Regions from separate parts of the Pseudoclavibacter sp. CFCC 14310 genome, predicted to be linked through region 2. Evidence: riboswitches for the same ligand, from Rfam matches in the RefSeq annotation. Region 2 holds a riboswitch; each other region holds the start of a gene.
What was found. A riboswitch is a leader RNA that binds a small molecule or an ion and turns the genes downstream of it on or off. The one in region 2 is predicted to bind thiamine pyrophosphate.
Positions count from the first base shown of each region.

Region 1: another riboswitch for thiamine pyrophosphate. It lies ahead of F8O06_RS08105 (FAD-dependent oxidoreductase); the one in region 2 lies ahead of thiD (bifunctional hydroxymethylpyrimidine kinase/phosphomethylpyrimidine kinase).
Region 3: another riboswitch for thiamine pyrophosphate. It lies ahead of F8O06_RS02470 (TenA family protein); the one in region 2 lies ahead of thiD (bifunctional hydroxymethylpyrimidine kinase/phosphomethylpyrimidine kinase).
Region 4: another riboswitch for thiamine pyrophosphate. It lies ahead of thiD (bifunctional hydroxymethylpyrimidine kinase/phosphomethylpyrimidine kinase); the one in region 2 lies ahead of thiD (bifunctional hydroxymethylpyrimidine kinase/phosphomethylpyrimidine kinase).

Region 1 is NZ_WBKC01000003.1:147,961-150,152, reverse strand. It holds gene F8O06_RS08115 (fructose bisphosphate aldolase) at 1-8, opposite strand, end outside; gene thiE (thiamine phosphate synthase) at 69-707, opposite strand; TPP riboswitch at 820-953, shown strand; gene F8O06_RS08105 (FAD-dependent oxidoreductase) at 946-2,192, shown strand, end outside.
Region 2 is NZ_WBKC01000002.1:135,256-137,447, reverse strand. It holds gene F8O06_RS04365 (MFS transporter) at 1-103, shown strand, start outside; gene F8O06_RS04360 (DsbA family protein) at 211-924, shown strand; TPP riboswitch at 960-1,055, shown strand; gene thiD (bifunctional hydroxymethylpyrimidine kinase/phosphomethylpyrimidine kinase) at 1,046-1,909, shown strand; gene moeB (molybdopterin-synthase adenylyltransferase MoeB) at 1,941-2,192, opposite strand, start outside.
Region 3 is NZ_WBKC01000001.1:567,178-569,369, reverse strand. It holds gene F8O06_RS02480 (FBP domain-containing protein) at 1-499, opposite strand, end outside; gene F8O06_RS02475 (hypothetical protein) at 705-1,157, opposite strand; TPP riboswitch at 1,225-1,336, shown strand; gene F8O06_RS02470 (TenA family protein) at 1,333-2,040, shown strand.
Region 4 is NZ_WBKC01000003.1:144,068-146,259, reverse strand. It holds gene moeB (molybdopterin-synthase adenylyltransferase MoeB) at 1-537, shown strand, start outside; gene thiD (bifunctional hydroxymethylpyrimidine kinase/phosphomethylpyrimidine kinase) at 569-1,432, opposite strand; TPP riboswitch at 1,423-1,518, opposite strand; gene F8O06_RS08080 (DsbA family protein) at 1,554-2,192, opposite strand, start outside.

The DNA.
Region 1 (2,192 bases), on a different contig from region 2:
GATGACATGGTCACCGCTTTCTTTGTTTGGTCAGCAGGGTGCCGTCGTGCGACACGACGAACATTATCTCACGCTGTGGCGAGCTCGGGCAGCGCTGAGCGCAGCTCGCGAGCGGCGGCCTCGGGGTCGTCGGCCTGGGTGATCGCACGTACGACCACGATGCGGTTCGCCCCGGCGTCGAGCACCTGCTCCAGGGTCTCGGCGTTGACGCCGCCGATGGCGAACCACGGCTTGGCATCGCCACGGCTCTGCGTATGCACCTGTCGTACGGCGTCGAGGGTGACCGGGGCCCGACCCGGTTTCGTGGGAGTGCGCCAGACCGGCCCGATGCAGTAATAGTCAGGATCGCCCAGACGCGCCTGCTCGGCCTGCACTCGGGAATGCGTCGACAGGCCGACGAGCGTGCCCTCCGGCAGCAGCGAACGAGCGTCGGCGACGCTGAGGTCGCGCTGCCCGACGTGCAGGATGTCGGCGCCGGTCAGCGTGGCGACGTCGGCTCGGTCGTTGGCGGCGAAGAGTCGCCCATGTCGGCGCGCCGCAGCCGCGAGCAGCTCGAAGTACTCCAGCTCATCACCAGCGTCGAGATGCTTGTCGCGCAGCTGAATGATGTCGACGCCTCCGCGGTAGGCGGCGTCCACGAACTCGTCGAAGTCTCCGGTGCCCAGTCTGGCGTCGGTGCACAGATACAGCTGCGCCTGCTGCAGCATGCTCAGTCGCCATTCTCGGGTGCGAGGTGTGGCGTGCGGGTCGGTGGAGCGGTCAGCGTGCTGAGACTTGACGATCATGCGTCCAGTGTACGAACCGGGCGGTACAATTGCCCCACATGAGCACGGGAGCCGAGAACTCGGCTGAGAGTGCGCGCGATTCACCAGGCCGAAACAGGCCGGTGATCGTGTGCAGACCGTCGACCTGATCCGGATCATACCGGCGTAGGAAGCGAGCAGAATGAACAAGCATGTCATCGTCATCGGTGCCGGCGTCGTCGGCCTGGCGACCGCGTGGCGACTGCATCAGCGCGGTCACGCGGTGACGATCGTCGATCCGGCGCCCGCTTCGGGCGCGAGTCATGCGGCGGCCGGGATGCTCGCCGCCGTGAGCGAGTACGCCTTCGAAGAAGAGAGTCTGCTCGCGCTCTCCGTGCCGGCCGCGCGTCTCTACCCGCAGATCGTCGCCGAGCTGGACCAGGCGACGGTGGTCGGCACCGGCTACCGGTCGACGCCGACCATCGTCGCCACCGCCGACGCCGCCGATCGCGAGCTGCTGCGAAGCCTGCGCGCCCAGCAGCTCGAACTCGGGCTCGACGTGCAGGATCTCACCTCACGAGAGGCCCGTGCGCTTGAGCCGCTGCTCGGCCCGGGCATCAGCGGGGCGTTCCTGGCCCGCGACGACCACCAGATCACCCCGAGACGCCTCGCCGGGGCCTATATATCGGCCCTCGAAGTGTGCGACGACGTGCATGTGGTGCCGGAACGCGCCGTGGAGCTTCTCTGGCGAGACGAGCGGGTGATCGGCGTTCGCCTCGAACCGAGCGAACGTCGAGAAGGACCAGTCACCCATCGCTTCGACGAACAGCCCGCGTGGCCGTCGAGCGAGGTCGTGGCCGACGTGCCGCCGGCGAGCCCGACCCCGAGCGTGTCGGCGCAACAGGTCATCGAGGCAGACGAAGTCGTGGTGGCCAACGGTTTGGAGAGCCCGAGGCTCGGCGGCCTGCCGCGAGGTCTGGTCTGGCCGATCCGCCCGGTGCACGGCGACGTGCTGCGTCTGCGCACTCCGGAGCAGCTGCGCCCGCTCACCACCCACACGATCCGCGGCCTCGTCCACGGCCGCAGCGTCTACATCGTGCCGCGCGAAGACGGAACGGTCGTGATCGGGGCGACCGAACGCGAAGACGCTCGAGACGCCGTGCTCGCAGGCAGCGTGCTGCAGCTGCTTCGCGACGCCCACGAGCTGCTGCCGGCGGTCGACGACCTCGAACTCATCGAGGCCACTGCTCGTGCCCGCCCCGGCACACCGGACAACGCGCCTCTGCTCGGCCGAGTCGCCGACGGGCTGCTCGCCAACACCGGCACCCACCGCCATGGCATCCTGCTCAGCGCTCAGAACGCCGTCGTGATCTCCGATCTCGTCGACGGCACCGCCGCAGCATCCGACTGGCAGGCGTTCGACCCCTGGCGCTTCTCGTCAGACGATCG
Region 2 (2,192 bases):
TGCCGCGGTCATGGCCGGTCTGGGCGTCGTCGGAGCCTGGCTGCTGTGGCACTTCACGCCGAAGTTCCTGCCTCCGGAGCTCTCCGGTCGCGGTCGGGTCTGACACCCGCCGGCTCGTCTGGGGTCGCACCGCCCGGCCGGTCGTCGTGAGCGCGCACGCAGCTCTCGCTAGCATGGAGTCACCCTTTTCAGATGGATGAGAGACCGAACATGCCAGACTCCCCCGCGCCCGCTCAGCAGTCGTCGTCAGACGGAGCGCCTGCGCTCCGCGTCGAGACCTGGATCGACCTCGCCTGCCCATGGAGCTACATCGGGCTGAGCAATCTGCTCGCAGCGGTGCAGCGCTTCAGCGAAGAGCGGCCTGAGAACCGTGTGCTGCTCGGTCTGCGCAGCTATGAACTCAACCCCGATGCAGATGACGCAGACGCCCGCAGCGCGGCGCAGCACCTCGCCGACATCAAGGGCATCACGGTGTCTCAGGCCCAAACCGAGCTCGACCGAGTGACCGTGGCCGCCGCCGACGCCGGGCTCGACTTCCACTTCGACGTGCTGCAGCAGTCGAACACCGGTCTCGCCCACGAGCTGCTGCACGCGGCCCGTCTCGACCACCGGGAACGCGAAGTCGCACTGGCACTGTTTCACGCCCACTTCAGCGAGGGTCGCCACATCGGTCGTCTCGAGACGCTCGAGGAGATCGCCGGTGAGCAGGGCCTCGATGTCGCATCGATCAGTCGCGAGCTGACCACGCATTCGCATACGGGCGAGGTGCAGGCCGACGAACGACGCGCCGCCGAGCTCGGCATCTCATCAGTGCCGTTCTTCCTGTTCAACGATCGCTTCGGCGCCTCCGGTGCGCAGCCGGTCGAGGCCCTGCTCGAGGTGCTGCACGAGGTGCAGACGCGGGTCGGCGCCGACGCTCGCTGAGACTGACCCTCCGGGGTCGCAGGCGTATACTCTGGGCGTGTGACACGGGGTGCCCCGAACGAGGGCTGAGAAGAGACCCGTCGAACCTGCTCTCGTCAGCACGAGCGAAGGGATCGTCCAAATGACCGTCAACCATGCCGCATCACGCCCGAAGAGCATCCGCGTGCCGCGCATCCTCAGCATCGCAGGCACCGACCCCACCGGCGGAGCCGGGGTGCAGGCCGATCTGAAATCGATCTCGGCGATGGGCGGCTACGCCATGGCGGTCGTCACCGCGCTCGTGGCGCAGAACACCCGGGGCGTGCGCTCGGTGCACCTGCCGCCGGTCTCTTTTCTGCGCGAGCAGCTGGAGGCGGTGTCTGACGACGTGGAGATCGACGGCGTGAAGATCGGCATGCTCGCCGACGCCGACACCGTCACGACGGTGAAGGCCTGGCTTGACGAGGTGCGGCCGCCGATCGTGGTGCTCGACCCGGTGATGGTGGCCACCAGCGGCGACCGCCTGCTCGCCGAAGAGGCCGAGGCGGCCGTGCGAGATCTCTGCCGCAGTGCCGATCTGATCACCCCCAACGTTCCAGAGCTCGCGGTGCTCGCCGACGCGTCTGAGGCACAGACGTGGGCGGATGCCGTGGCTCAGGCCCGACTCGTCAGCGCACGCTGCGATACCGTAGTGCTCGTCAAAGGCGGGCATTTGGTCGGCGATCGCGTGCACGACGCGCTTGTCGACGCCCGGTCTGACCCTGAGGGGTCGCCCGTGCCCGACGGGCTCTTCGAAGCCGACGCTCCGCGCGTCGACACCGACTGCACGCACGGAACCGGATGCACGCTCTCTTCGGCCATGGCGACTCGCCTCGCCGCAGGCGACGACTGGCCCACCGCGCTGATCACCGTCAAGGCCTGGCTCACCCGGGCGCTGCGCAGCGCCGACGCTCTGCACGTCGGGCAGGGTCACGGCCCGGTCGATCACTTCGTCGACCTGCGCTGAGGCTCGACGCCGAGCCAGTCGCAGCGATGGTTCAGTAGCGCGGCAGCGAGGGATCGACCGTCTGCACCCAGCCCATCGTGCCGCCCACCACCTGTCGCACGTTGGTGCGTCCGGAGTCACGCAGCATTTCGAGCGCCTGCGTCGAGCGCGCACCCGTCTTACAGACCAGAATGACCTCGCGTCCGGCCGGGACGTCGAAGGCCCGGGCACGGATCTCGTGCTGCAGCCGGGCCAACGGCAGCAGCCGCGCGCCCGGAATGTGCACGAGGTCGAACTCGTCCGG
Region 3 (2,192 bases), on a different contig from region 2:
CGGCGCCGAGCAGAGACTCGGCGAAGCCTGCGACCCGTGTGCGCAGGTCGTCGATACGCTGCTGACGCGCGGCGAGCACGTCGTATCCCTTGTAGAACGCCGGCGGGTCGTTGCGCACGTTGTGCGAGCACTGAAAGTCGTCGCAGATCAAGGTGCCGACGGTGTCGCCACGGCGCCCCGCGGCCCCGGCGCGCTTCGCGCTCCAGAGCACGACCGGGTTCGGCAGCCGCACGTCACGGCACCAATGGCACATGGTCGGTGTGCGAGGGGCGGCCGCGGCACGCGTCAGCAGCACGCCGACCGGGTCGCCGTCGAGGCGCGGCAGCACGACATAGGCGCGTCGCGCATACTTCGGGTCGCGCCAGCCCAGGTAGTCGAGCTGCTGCCAGTCTTCTTCCGTGAGTGCGGCGAAGTCGTCGCGAAATGTGAGCTCTTTCGTCTCTCGCCGTGAGGCGTTGACGAACGAAGAGCGGATGAAGGATTCGGTGAGAGTCTGCATGAGTATGCCTTTCACGGCGCGCGGCATCGCAGAGACGCCGCTTCGCCGGGAGAAATGGTGAGTGAGTGATCAGGGTCGCTCGACCGCCGCGCCTGGCCGGATGTCAGGCACGGTGGGAGCATCCGCGCTAATCGTCGTCGGCGAGTGCTTCGCCGACGACCTCCTCGCGCTGTGCATACATCTCTCGGTAGTTCACGCGGACAGTCTACTCAGATGCTCCCGCAGCGCGACGCACCAGCGCACGCACCTGAGCATCCACCGCGTCGTTCCAGGCCGCAAGGGCGAACGAGGTCGGCCAGATCGCACCGTCGTCGAGCTGCGCGTCTTCGCTGAAGCCGAGCGTCGCATACCGAGTGTCGAACTTGGACGACGGCTGCAGGAACACGATGACTTTGCCGTCACTGGCGTACGACGGGAACCCGTACCAGGTCTTGGCTTCGAGATGCGGAGCCTCGTCGGCCACGATCACGTGCAGACGCTGCGCGATCACCGCGTCGAGCCCGTCGAGTGCTTCGATCGCCGCGACGCACGCCTCGTATTCGCGCGCCCGCTTCGCCGCGCCTTTGACGCCGCTGATCGAGCGCAGCTCTTCGGCGCGCTGACGCATCGCCGCACGCTCGCTCGCGCTGAACCCGTCGGTGTGGTCTGTGTCTGTCATGTGCGGTCTTTCTCTCGGGGTGTTCTGCCAGCGTAATCGAGGCGCCCTGCGCCTGCTGCTACGCTCGTCAGTACCACACGGGTGCCCCGGTCACGGGGCTGAGATCGGGCTGCCGACGCCTGCGACCGTCGAACCTGTCCGGGTCATGCCGGCGAAGGAAGAATGGGAGTCCCTTATGCACGCAATCACCACGCCCGATCACAACGAGACGTCTGCTGCCCGCGCGAGCGGAGCATCCGCCGGCGAACGCTTCACCGACTCGCTGCGCGACGACAATGCAGCCAACTGGCAGGCGGTCGTCGGGCACCGCTTCGTCTCGGAGCTGTTCGACGGTTCGATCGACGACTCGGTGATGTGCCGGTATCTGATTCAGGATCACCGCTTTCTCGACGGCTTTCTGGCTCTGATCGGGGCGGCTGTGGCGAGCGCCGACAGGTTGGATGCTCGACTGCGGCTCGCAGCATTCGCCGGCGACGTGGCGGGCGACGAGAGCACGTACTTTCTGCGCTGCTTCGCGAAGTTCGGGGTGAGCGAGGCCGACCGCGCGAAGATTCCGGACACGGCTGCCACTGCCGGATTCAAACGGGTCTTTCGCGATGCCGCCGACACCCGGAACTACACCATCATTCTCTCGGTGCTGCTGGTGTCGGAATGGTCGTACCTGAGCTGGGCGATGCGCGCACCCGAGCAGGCACCCGCAAGCTTCGTGCACGCAGAGTGGATCACGCTGCACGACAACCCGCCGTTCAGACAGCTGGTCGAGTTTCTGCGCAGCGAACTCGATCGTGTCGGCCCGGCTCATGCCTGCGAGGCTCGGGAGTTCTTCGGACGCACGGTGCAGCTTGAGCTCGACTTCTTCGATCAGTCGTACGAGCTGCGGTGACCTGCAGGCTGGTGGGCTCTGGTGCATGGGGGCTGGTGAGTACCAGCCGGTGAGCGCTGGCCGGCCAGCCCCGATGAGTGTGAGCCCGCCAGACTTTGTGAATGCTGGCAGGTCGGGCCCGATGAGTGTCAGCCAGCCGGACTCTGTGAGTG
Region 4 (2,192 bases), on a different contig from region 2:
GGAACGGTGATGGCCGGTGAGGCGATCAAGCTCATCACCGGCATCGGCGAGCCTCTGGTCAACCGTGTGCAGGTGCTGGACGCGGCAGCGGGCCGATGGCGCGAGCTGCGACTGACGGCCGACCCCGACCGGGCCAGGGTGCACGATCTCGAGGCCGACTACGTCGAGCTCTGCGGCACGCCGGGCACGGCACAGGGAACCAGTGTGACGGCTCTCGATCTGCAGTCGCTGCTGCAGCGACGAGCCGCCGGCGAGATCGACTTCGATCTCATCGATGTGCGAGAACCGGACGAGTTCGACCTCGTGCACATTCCGGGCGCGCGGCTGCTGCCGTTGGCCCGGCTGCAGCACGAGATCCGTGCCCGGGCCTTCGACGTCCCGGCCGGACGCGAGGTCATTCTGGTCTGTAAGACGGGTGCGCGCTCGACGCAGGCGCTCGAAATGCTGCGTGACTCCGGACGCACCAACGTGCGACAGGTGGTGGGCGGCACGATGGGCTGGGTGCAGACGGTCGATCCCTCGCTGCCGCGCTACTGAACCATCGCTGCGACTGGCTCGGCGTCGAGCCTCAGCGCAGGTCGACGAAGTGATCGACCGGGCCGTGACCCTGCCCGACGTGCAGAGCGTCGGCGCTGCGCAGCGCCCGGGTGAGCCAGGCCTTGACGGTGATCAGCGCGGTGGGCCAGTCGTCGCCTGCGGCGAGGCGAGTCGCCATGGCCGAAGAGAGCGTGCATCCGGTTCCGTGCGTGCAGTCGGTGTCGACGCGCGGAGCGTCGGCTTCGAAGAGCCCGTCGGGCACGGGCGACCCCTCAGGGTCAGACCGGGCGTCGACAAGCGCGTCGTGCACGCGATCGCCGACCAAATGCCCGCCTTTGACGAGCACTACGGTATCGCAGCGTGCGCTGACGAGTCGGGCCTGAGCCACGGCATCCGCCCACGTCTGTGCCTCAGACGCGTCGGCGAGCACCGCGAGCTCTGGAACGTTGGGGGTGATCAGATCGGCACTGCGGCAGAGATCTCGCACGGCCGCCTCGGCCTCTTCGGCGAGCAGGCGGTCGCCGCTGGTGGCCACCATCACCGGGTCGAGCACCACGATCGGCGGCCGCACCTCGTCAAGCCAGGCCTTCACCGTCGTGACGGTGTCGGCGTCGGCGAGCATGCCGATCTTCACGCCGTCGATCTCCACGTCGTCAGACACCGCCTCCAGCTGCTCGCGCAGAAAAGAGACCGGCGGCAGGTGCACCGAGCGCACGCCCCGGGTGTTCTGCGCCACGAGCGCGGTGACGACCGCCATGGCGTAGCCGCCCATCGCCGAGATCGATTTCAGATCGGCCTGCACCCCGGCTCCGCCGGTGGGGTCGGTGCCTGCGATGCTGAGGATGCGCGGCACGCGGATGCTCTTCGGGCGTGATGCGGCATGGTTGACGGTCATTTGGACGATCCCTTCGCTCGTGCTGACGAGAGCAGGTTCGACGGGTCTCTTCTCAGCCCTCGTTCGGGGCACCCCGTGTCACACGCCCAGAGTATACGCCTGCGACCCCGGAGGGTCAGTCTCAGCGAGCGTCGGCGCCGACCCGCGTCTGCACCTCGTGCAGCACCTCGAGCAGGGCCTCGACCGGCTGCGCACCGGAGGCGCCGAAGCGATCGTTGAACAGGAAGAACGGCACTGATGAGATGCCGAGCTCGGCGGCGCGTCGTTCGTCGGCCTGCACCTCGCCCGTATGCGAATGCGTGGTCAGCTCGCGACTGATCGATGCGACATCGAGGCCCTGCTCACCGGCGATCTCCTCGAGCGTCTCGAGACGACCGATGTGGCGACCCTCGCTGAAGTGGGCGTGAAACAGTGCCAGTGCGACTTCGCGTTCCCGGTGGTCGAGACGGGCCGCGTGCAGCAGCTCGTGGGCGAGACCGGTGTTCGACTGCTGCAGCACGTCGAAGTGGAAGTCGAGCCCGGCGTCGGCGGCGGCCACGGTCACTCGGTCGAGCTCGGTTTGGGCCTGAGACACCGTGATGCCCTTGATGTCGGCGAGGTGCTGCGCCGCGCTGCGGGCGTCTGCGTCATCTGCATCGGGGTTGAGTTCATAGCTGCGCAGACCGAGCAGCACACGGTTCTCAGGCCGCTCTTCGCTGAAGCGCTGCACCGCTGCGAGCAGATTGCTCAGCCCGATGTAGCTCCATGGGCAGGCGAGGTC